DNA from 2 places in the Pseudoalteromonas sp. S8-8 genome. Region 2 is predicted to be linked to the other one. Evidence: predicted binding sites of a transcription regulator. Region 2 holds the regulator's gene; the other holds the start of a gene.

Region 1 (4,436 bases), on a different contig from region 2:
TGTAATTGGGTCAAGCCATGATGGCGATACCGGTACTGTAGAATTTAAAGCCCAATATTTTTATCAAAACTTATTTTGTGAGCTTCACGAAAAATCGCAGTTTATTAAAGAAAACACTCAATGGCGTTATTTAGATGGCACTATATATCCTGTTGAAGATATTAAAGTGGGCAGAAATGATGACTGCCCATGTGGTAGCAATAAAAAGTACAAAAAATGTCATAGCGTGTAATAAATAATCTTATTTAATATTTATCACCTACAAGGTGTTTTTAAGTGGCAAAGTGATTTATTAGCTAGCTAAACTTAAAAACACACTTGGTTACGGCCTTGCATATTGGACTCATACATTTTTTCATCTGCGATCTGCAAGGTGTTTTTGTTATTTACGTACGGTTGTAGGGTTGCACCGCCAATACTAATAGTCACAAAGTCATATTCTGAATATCTGTGTAATATTCCTAAATCGACCACATTTTGTTTAATTTTATCAGCAACACAAATTGCACCTTCAGTGCTTGTATGCGGTAGAACAACTACAAACTCTTCGCCGCCGTAACGCGCAACAAAATCGGTTGGCCTTTGCAAACTATTAGTAATAGTTTGTGCAACAAGGTTTAAAACCGTATCGCCTTGCACATGACCATAAAGATCGTTGTATTGCTTAAAGTAGTCTATATCGATGAGTAATAGTGCGTAGTCGACTTTTTCTCGTAAGGCGCTTCGTTCCATTTTAGAAAAATGCGCATCAAAATAACGACGATTGAATACCTTTGTTAAATCATCTAGAAATACTTTTTGATTGAGTAAGTCATGTTGAAGTTTCATCGTAATATGGGCGCGCACTCTTCTATATAAAGTTTCCGAGTTAGTTGGTTTCTTTATAAAATCTACAGCTCCGGCTTCCCAGCACTCTTCTTCTTGATTTTCAGATGAGGTTACAAAAATAACGGGGATATCTTGTGTTTCAGATATATTTTTTAATTTTAGACATGTTTCAATACCACTCATTCCTTCCATATTAATATCGAGTAGTATTATATCTGGCGGATTATGTTTACAAATTTCAATCGCATCCTCACCACAGCTCGTTGTTGTTACACTAAAATGCTCTGATAATATTTTTTTTAATACAATTAAGCTTAATAGCTGATCGTCAACGACAAGTACCTTAGAGCTCTTTAAGCTTAATTTCAATTGGTGGTCAGAGTAATTTATAGGCATGGTACAACTGTTTTGTTTTTTTAATTAAACACACCCTATATCACTATATTTTGTTATGCAAATGTTAATAAATTAAAATTCTACTTATTAGTTACTAATAAAAATGATTTATGGTGAATCTTTAATGCATAAAAACAAAAAATGAGCCACTTGGGCTCATTTTAAAACTTCGAACACTTAATTAAATTAAGTGTTATTCGTCATCATCTAAATCTAACTGTTGACGTTGAGCAGGTCGAGCTAAAATCTCTACATAGAAAGAGGTCAAACCTTGCTTTTCAATTTCGCCAATTTGGTTACTTAATTCAGCAACGTGCACAACTTGCGCATCTTCAGCTGTGTTACCAAACTTACAGTCAAATGCCCAATAGTCAGCATCTTCAGGTAGCGTTTTATTACGCTCTCTTTTCAAATATTTTTTCACTTCGTGCTTTGCAGCATCAACCATACGAGGGTATTTGATTTTCTCGTGATTTAGCGTGAATGTTTTCTTCATTACGTTCCTAATTACCTTGGTTTAATGATAATGGCATTTCATGTCATACCATTTGACGCCATTATAGCAATTGCATTTAATTTTTGGATGCTTTTTTTTCATTAAATCAATTATTAGCAAATATATAAAGCAGACCCGTTGTAAAGCATATATTAACTGGTGATTATTACAATCATATATCACACAGCAATAAGTTGAAGTGGTTGATGTATTGCATCATTATTAAGGCTGTCGTAAAAAGCAGCTGCATCTATAGGGGGATTAGCTAGTTGGGTTTGTTCGCTTTTAATTCTTCTTCTGACGGCAAGCTCACAGTTATCTATTATATTAAGTGAAATATGCTTATCATCATTTCTAATCGCAAGTGGTTCAGGGCTTAAGCATTGTCTTAACTTAATACTTGTCATACCACAGCGCGCTCCTTCTTGAGATATTAATGATGCATTAAATTGTCCAACCAACATATTATATTCATCAGGGGCTAAAAGTTGCTTTGGACCTGCGCCAAATTGCTTTCTTAACGCCTCTTCTTCTATAACTAAATTATCTGTTTCAGTTTTTGGTAAATGAAATTGACTAAAGTCGAGTGCGTCATGTGACAGCATCGCTAATAATAGTGCAAATTCGCCACGGCGATTTTCATGCACACTATTATTGAGTCTACTGTTTAACTGACTCTCTGTGATTAACAAATCATCTATTTGCATAGTCTTTAGCCGATTGTGGTAACTGATAGATATTTATCGGCTTTATTTCAATTTTCTTTAGCTTTTTTCTTTACTTAAATACGCAATTTGCTATTATCAGCGCCGTTGCATTGGAGGGGTTCCCGAGCGGCCAAAGGGATCAGACTGTAAATCTGACGGCTCAGCCTTCGCTGGTTCGAATCCAGCTCCCTCCACCACTTTTCTTACCGCTAAGTTAAGTGGGGCCAAATGCAATAAAATTAGTGTGGAGGGGTTCCCGAGCGGCCAAAGGGATCAGACTGTAAATCTGACGGCTCAGCCTTCGCTGGTTCGAATCCAGCTCCCTCCACCACTTCTCTACTATTCCTATATTCCTATATTCCTATATTCCTATATTCCTATATTCCTATATTCAGTAACATCAAAACACCCACTGTAAACTCATACCATTTTGTTTTAACCAATTAGATGATGTTTTGTAATCGGGGAAAAACGCCTCTACTCGCTGCCAAAAAGCTTTGCTATGATTTAAATACTTTAAATGGGCAAGCTCATGAACAATCACATAATCTATGGCGTGGTAAGGAGCACCTATAAGATGTAAATTAAAAGTGAGTTCTCGCTTGCTATTACAACTCCCCCACTTTCGTTTATAAACACCTATTTTTAAATCATTTGGCAACTCTTCACCCATTTGAGTACAGAAATACGCTAAACGCATCTCTATGTATGCAATAAGCTGCTCTTTTAAATAAGTCTCTAATAGCTGTCGATACTTTTGATTAGTGTTTTTAACTCGAGGAGATATTGTAATAAGTAAGTGGTCATCATACGGGGTTACTTTGGAATCTTGGCCTGAGTCCAGTTTCAAACAAATAGTTTCTGAAAAAACACTGATTTTTTTAGATTCAAAGGGGTACTGCTTAGTGTCATCAATTGACGATTGTTTTTTTAATTGTTCTGCAACCCACTCTTGTTTGTCAAATAACCAAGTATCAATGTGTTTTTTTGCGACAAAATGTGGCGCATACACAGTTACCTTTTGACTATGCACTTTTATTGCGACTGTTTTACGTCTAGTACTCTTTTTCAATTGATATTCAAACACGACCTAAACTCTAAATATTGCATCCGTTTATATAATCCATATTACCATCAATTTTAAACTCTTAAGCATAAAGTCGCACTTAACTCCTAATCCGCTTTATTATAATAAGCTATAGATTGAGCCGTCTGTTTTATTTGAATTGAAAGTTAAAACATTTTATTTACTTCAATAACAAAACAATAAATAAACTTGCTTAAAATTCGTCACTTTATGGCGCGATTAGAAATAACGGTTCATTTATTAGTAAATTAGATTAAACTTGTAAAATAAAGATTATATTTCGAGCCGTTATGCTATCAGCTTTCTTCATTACAGACCAAGATCCAAGCCTAATACTCAATGGGGTTTACGACCCTCTTCTAGTCTCAATGTCTGTATTAATAGCCATTTTTGCTGCTTTTTTTACTACTAAGCTCATTGATTTAGCAAAAGAGACTAAATTCCCTCGTTATCAACGTTTAGCAAATATAACTGCAGCAACTGTATTTTCTTCTGGTATTTGGAGTATGCACTTTATAGGTATGTTAGCTTTTTCGCTATGTACTAATATAAGCTACGATCCAACAATCACACTACTCTCTTTTCTTCCTGCTTTATTAGCATGTCAGTATGCGGTATCAATACTTGTAAATAGTGATGGAAACTTTAGAGTGCTCAGCATTTGCTCGATCTTACTAGGGGCTGGTATTGGTACAATGCATTACAGCGGTATGGCTGCAATGGAGCTTTCCCCAATGTTGCGCTATGACCCACTGACCTTTGGTCTTTCAATTTTAGTTGCCGTCGCTCTTTCGTTTATAGCGTTATATAGCCGCTTTAATCTTGAAAAATTTTTTCCAAAACTATCATACCTACAAAATAGAGCCATCAGCGCTATAATATTAGGCTTTGCTGTTGCTGCTATGCATTATATGGGCATGGC
Region 2 (4,436 bases):
TTCAGATAAAAGCTCTAGGATTTCTCCTGCCTCTACAAGAAAGTCTTGTAAAATATCTTCATCGACTTCAAACATGCAGTTACTCTCCTCTTAGAAGCCCAAACTTGATAAAAGATCATCGACTTCATCTTGATCAGACACAACATCATTACGCGATTCTTTATCAATAATAGGGCCTTCAGGACCTGCTAAAGTTTGTGTGGCAACTGGTTCTTTTATTTTTTGTTGTTCTACTTTATTCGCTGTGTTGTCACTGTCATCTTGTTCAGCAAACGCTGTTAAAAGATGAAGTAAGCTTTCTTCTACTTCTCTAACAAGTTCTATAACACGGCGAATAACTTGACCTGTTAAGTCTTGATAGTCTTGAGCCATTAGTACATTTGTCATTAAGCTTTGAAGCTCATCCGTTTTATGATGAGAGTTATTCATAAACTTATCGATACTATGGCAAAGTTGTTTAAACTCACCAAGCTCAATCTCCCGGCTCATTAAACGATCCCATGTCGGTTTGATATGAGATATTTCATCTGCAAGTTGCTGAGCTATAGGTAAACTAGCCTCAACAGCATCCATTGTTTTATTAGCCGCATTTTCTGTCATTTCTATAACATAATTAAGCCGCTTTTTAGCATCTGGAATCGCATCTGTCGTTATGTTAGTTAAGCGAGTATCAAGCTCAAAGCTTTTAAGTGCTTCGTGCAGTTGACGAGTCAACTTCCCAACTTCAGCAAATAATTTAGACTGCTCTTGCGAAGCTGTCTCTAAAATCAACTGATTAGCTTTATCTTGCTCATCGTTTTCTAAATAAATGACGAGTTGACGAGCTTGTTCTAACGTTATTTGAGGCGCAGCTGGTGCTGACATAAGCCTCTCCCCCATCATTAGCCTAAGCGTTCAAATACTTTTTCTAATTTAGTTTTTAATGTTCCAGCCGTAAATGGCTTAACAATATAACCATTAACGCCAGCTTGCGCTGCAGCTATTATTTGTTCTTTTTTAGCTTCTGCCGTTACCATCAGTACAGGGATATGTTTTAACTTATCATCTGCACGAATTGCTCTTAAAAGGTCAATACCTTGCATTCCCGGCATATTCCAATCTGTAACCACAAAATCAAACACTTGATTTTGTAACATAGGCAAAGCTGTAGACCCGTCATCAGCTTCTTGAACGTTAGTGAAACCTAAGTCACGTAATAGGTTTTTTATAATTCGTCTCATCGTTGAAAAATCATCAACTACAAGAATTTTCATGTTTTTATCCAAAACATCCCCCAGTGAGGTATTAACCTTAGTTTACTTACTACTAGTTTATCCAGTCATTGATTTTAGCTTTAAGCTTAATCATCGCCTGACCATGTATCTGACTTACACGCGATTCGCTTACATCGAGTATATGTCCTATTTCTTTTAAATTCATTTCATCGTTATAGTATAAAGAAAGTACCATCGCATCACGCTCTGGTAATGACTTTATTGCATTTAGCAAAGACTCATTAAACCGATCATTTTTAACATTATTAAAAGGTTTGTCTAGCGCTAAATCTTGGCCTACGGGAGTAATAACATCCTCATCTACACCAAGGTCTTCTATGCCTAATACTTTACTGGTATTAACATCATTTAAAATATGATGGTACTCATTGAGTGAAATTTCAAGTTTTTCAGCAACTTCTGTATCTGTTGGTTCGCGATTCAGACTGCTTTCGAGCCCAGTAATTGCCTCTGCAACTTGTCGGCTTTTACGGTGTACTGAACGAGGAGCCCAATCACCACGGCGCATTTCATCAAGCATAGCCCCGCGAATACGAATACCGGCAAAGGTTTCAAAGCTTGCGCCTTTTGTTGCATCAAAGTTTTTTGAAGCTTCTATTAAACCTATCATTCCTGATTGAATTAAATCATCAAGCTGAACGCTAGGTGGTAATCGAGCAATTAGATGACATGCCACTTTTTTGACAAGTGATGCATGTTTCTCAACAATCACATTTAAGTTTTGTGTTGATTGATATCCCATAGCTCTATTCACCAATGTTGTCATAATTAGCCGTTTACTAGTTTCTCAATGAAAAACTCTAAATGCCCAGATGGTTGATTTGGTATTGGCCATTTAACTGCTTTTGTCGCCAGCGCTTTAAACGCGAGAGCGGCTGGCGAACTTGGAAAGAGCTCAACAATCACCTTTTGGCGACGTGTTGCTTTGCGCATATTTTCGTCATAAGGAACCGTTGCTACTAGCTCCATTGAAACATCTAAAAAGCGATCGGTAACTTTAGATAGTTTTGCAAATAATTCAGTGCCTTCACGCATACTGCGGACCATATTGGCAACAATTTTGAACTTATAAACACCGTGCTCGCGGCTTAATACTTTAATAAGTGCGTAAGCATCGGTTATTGATGTTGGTTCATCGCACACTACAACCATTACATCTTGTGCTGCTCGTGAGAAGCTTAGCACCATGTCTGAAATACCAGCGGCTGTATCTACAATTAAAATATCAAATTCGGTATTCAATTCGCTAAATGCACGAATTAGCCCGGCATGCTCAGATGGCGATAGTTCAACCATACTTTGCGAGCCCGATGTAGCGGGTACAATTTTAATACCAGCAGGGCCTTCAACTAAAATCTCGTCAAGCTCACATTCACCTGACAAAACGTGTGATAAATTGCGCTCTACACGTAAACCAAGCATCACATCACAGTTTGCTAAACCTAAGTCAGCATCCAGCACTAATACTCTATTACCTTGTTGCCCTAGTGCAATAGCGGTATTTAGAGAAACATTTGTTTTCCCTACCCCACCTTTACCACCGGTTACAGCGATAACTTTTACGCCGTTGTTATTGTTTTGACTCATTTTGCGCAGGCCGCTTGCTTGATCTAATACTGTGTTAATCATACATCCCTACTGTACTTGGCGCCACTGCTTGGTGCCTTGAATGTTGTGCTTTTGTTCTTTTTAAATATAATTGCTCAGCCTTTTTCACTAGTTTCTCAGCATTTGCAACACGAATATCTTCTGGCACTCGTTGACCGTTAGTAAGATACCCTATTGGGAGGCGATTTTGAATCGCAATACTAATAATCTCACCCAAACTTAATGATTCATCTAACTTAGTGAAAATACAACCACTTAACTGTACTTTTTTAAAGTGACGTACTGTTTCTTGTAATACATTAATTTGTGCCGTCGCGCTTAGTACTAAGTAGCTGCGAATATCCACACGTTGGTTACGCATTAACGTGTTTAACTGCTCAGTCAAACGTAAATCTCGCTGACTCATACCTGCTGTATCAATTAATACTAGACGTTTATTTCGTAAATGATATAAAACTTCAGCTAATTCATTAGCATCTTTAACTTGCTTTACACCACAACCAATAATACGGCCGTAAGTAGCAAGCTGTTCATAAGCACCAATTCTGTATGTATCAGTGGTTATTAAGGCCACTTTATCAGCGCCATATTTTTGTGCACCTAACGCTGCAAGCTTAGCAACTGTTGTTGTTTTACCAACACCTGTTGGACCCACTAACGCATATACACCACCTTGGCGAAGTATTTCATTATTGGTTGTTTGCATTTGATCTTCGACCATCGTTAACAACGCTTTCCAGCCTTGCTTACGAGATACATCATCAGGTACAAAACATGCCATTTGTTGCGCTACTTCTTTATCAATACCCATACCGACTAAGCGGTCAACCATGCAAGCGCGTGTTGGATCGCGACGCGCCATATCTTGCTGCATTAAGCCTGATACTTGATGCTCAAGTAATTGACGAATTGCGTTCATTTCTTCACGCATTGTTGTCATTTCTTCGCTTTCATTATTGGGTGTTTGTTGGCGAGCAGTTACTGGACTATCTAAATCATCAAAGTCGCTGTCTAAATCATCAAAACCTAAGCTATCCGCTTGAGTTTGTGGACGAACTGGCGCTGCATTTTCAGGAGCAAACATATTTTTAGTACGCTGTTCCATAGCTGGTTCTTGATAGTTATCGGTAGTATCAATACCTGATTGTGAAAACATTGATGCAAGTTCAGGGGAGCGAGGACGCGGTGATTGGCGCTCTAATAAAGCCTGTAGGCTGTCAGCCACTTTTGCTTGCGGCTCTGGTTTGGCACGCTGAGGCTCTGGTTTTACAAAATTATGCATGCTTTGCTGTGGTGCTTGAGCGCGCGGTTCTGCAGTACGTTGTGGTTGCGCTGCTACTTTAGGGGCTGCTTTGTCATAATCAACTGCCGCTACAATTTCTACACCGTTAGCCAGCTTCTTATTTGACATAATAACCGCATCAACACCTAACTCATCTTTAACTTCTTTAAGTGCTGTGCGCATATCTTTAGCAAAAAAACGTTTAATTTTCATGATTCAACCCCTGTTAAAATCTTATTGTTGGCCTACAGAGCTAACAATCTTGATCTGTC

Evidence for each region. Region 2 encodes FliA, which starts transcription of late flagellar genes. Its sites were predicted from a motif close to CTAAAGNTNNNNNNNNNNNNGCCGATA; they were not measured.
Region 1: a site for FliA is predicted at 2,462-2,488, ahead of L659_RS0114340 (VC2046/SO_2500 family protein). Genes of this name have one in related genera too.

What each region holds. Positions count from the first base shown of each region.
Region 1 covers NZ_AUTR01000041.1:11,674-16,109, forward strand. Annotated here, with positions in the region: gene L659_RS0114325 (YchJ family protein) at 1-232, shown strand, start outside; gene L659_RS0114330 (diguanylate cyclase) at 307-1,224, opposite strand; gene L659_RS0114335 (DUF6172 family protein) at 1,418-1,720, opposite strand; gene L659_RS0114340 (VC2046/SO_2500 family protein) at 1,900-2,427, opposite strand; tRNA gene L659_RS0114345 (tRNA-Tyr) at 2,540-2,624, shown strand; tRNA gene L659_RS0114350 (tRNA-Tyr) at 2,674-2,758, shown strand; gene L659_RS0114355 (M48 family metallopeptidase) at 2,828-3,460, opposite strand; gene L659_RS0114360 (MHYT domain-containing protein) at 3,805-4,436, shown strand, end outside.
Region 2 covers NZ_AUTR01000022.1:26,816-31,251, forward strand. Annotated here, with positions in the region: gene L659_RS0106130 (chemotaxis protein CheA) at 1-75, opposite strand, end outside; gene L659_RS0106135 (protein phosphatase CheZ) at 91-864, opposite strand; gene cheY (chemotaxis response regulator CheY) at 882-1,265, opposite strand; gene L659_RS0106145 (RNA polymerase sigma factor FliA) at 1,306-2,016, opposite strand; gene L659_RS0106150 (MinD/ParA family ATP-binding protein) at 2,043-2,903, opposite strand; gene flhF (flagellar biosynthesis protein FlhF) at 2,896-4,377, opposite strand; gene flhA (flagellar biosynthesis protein FlhA) at 4,399-4,436, opposite strand, start outside.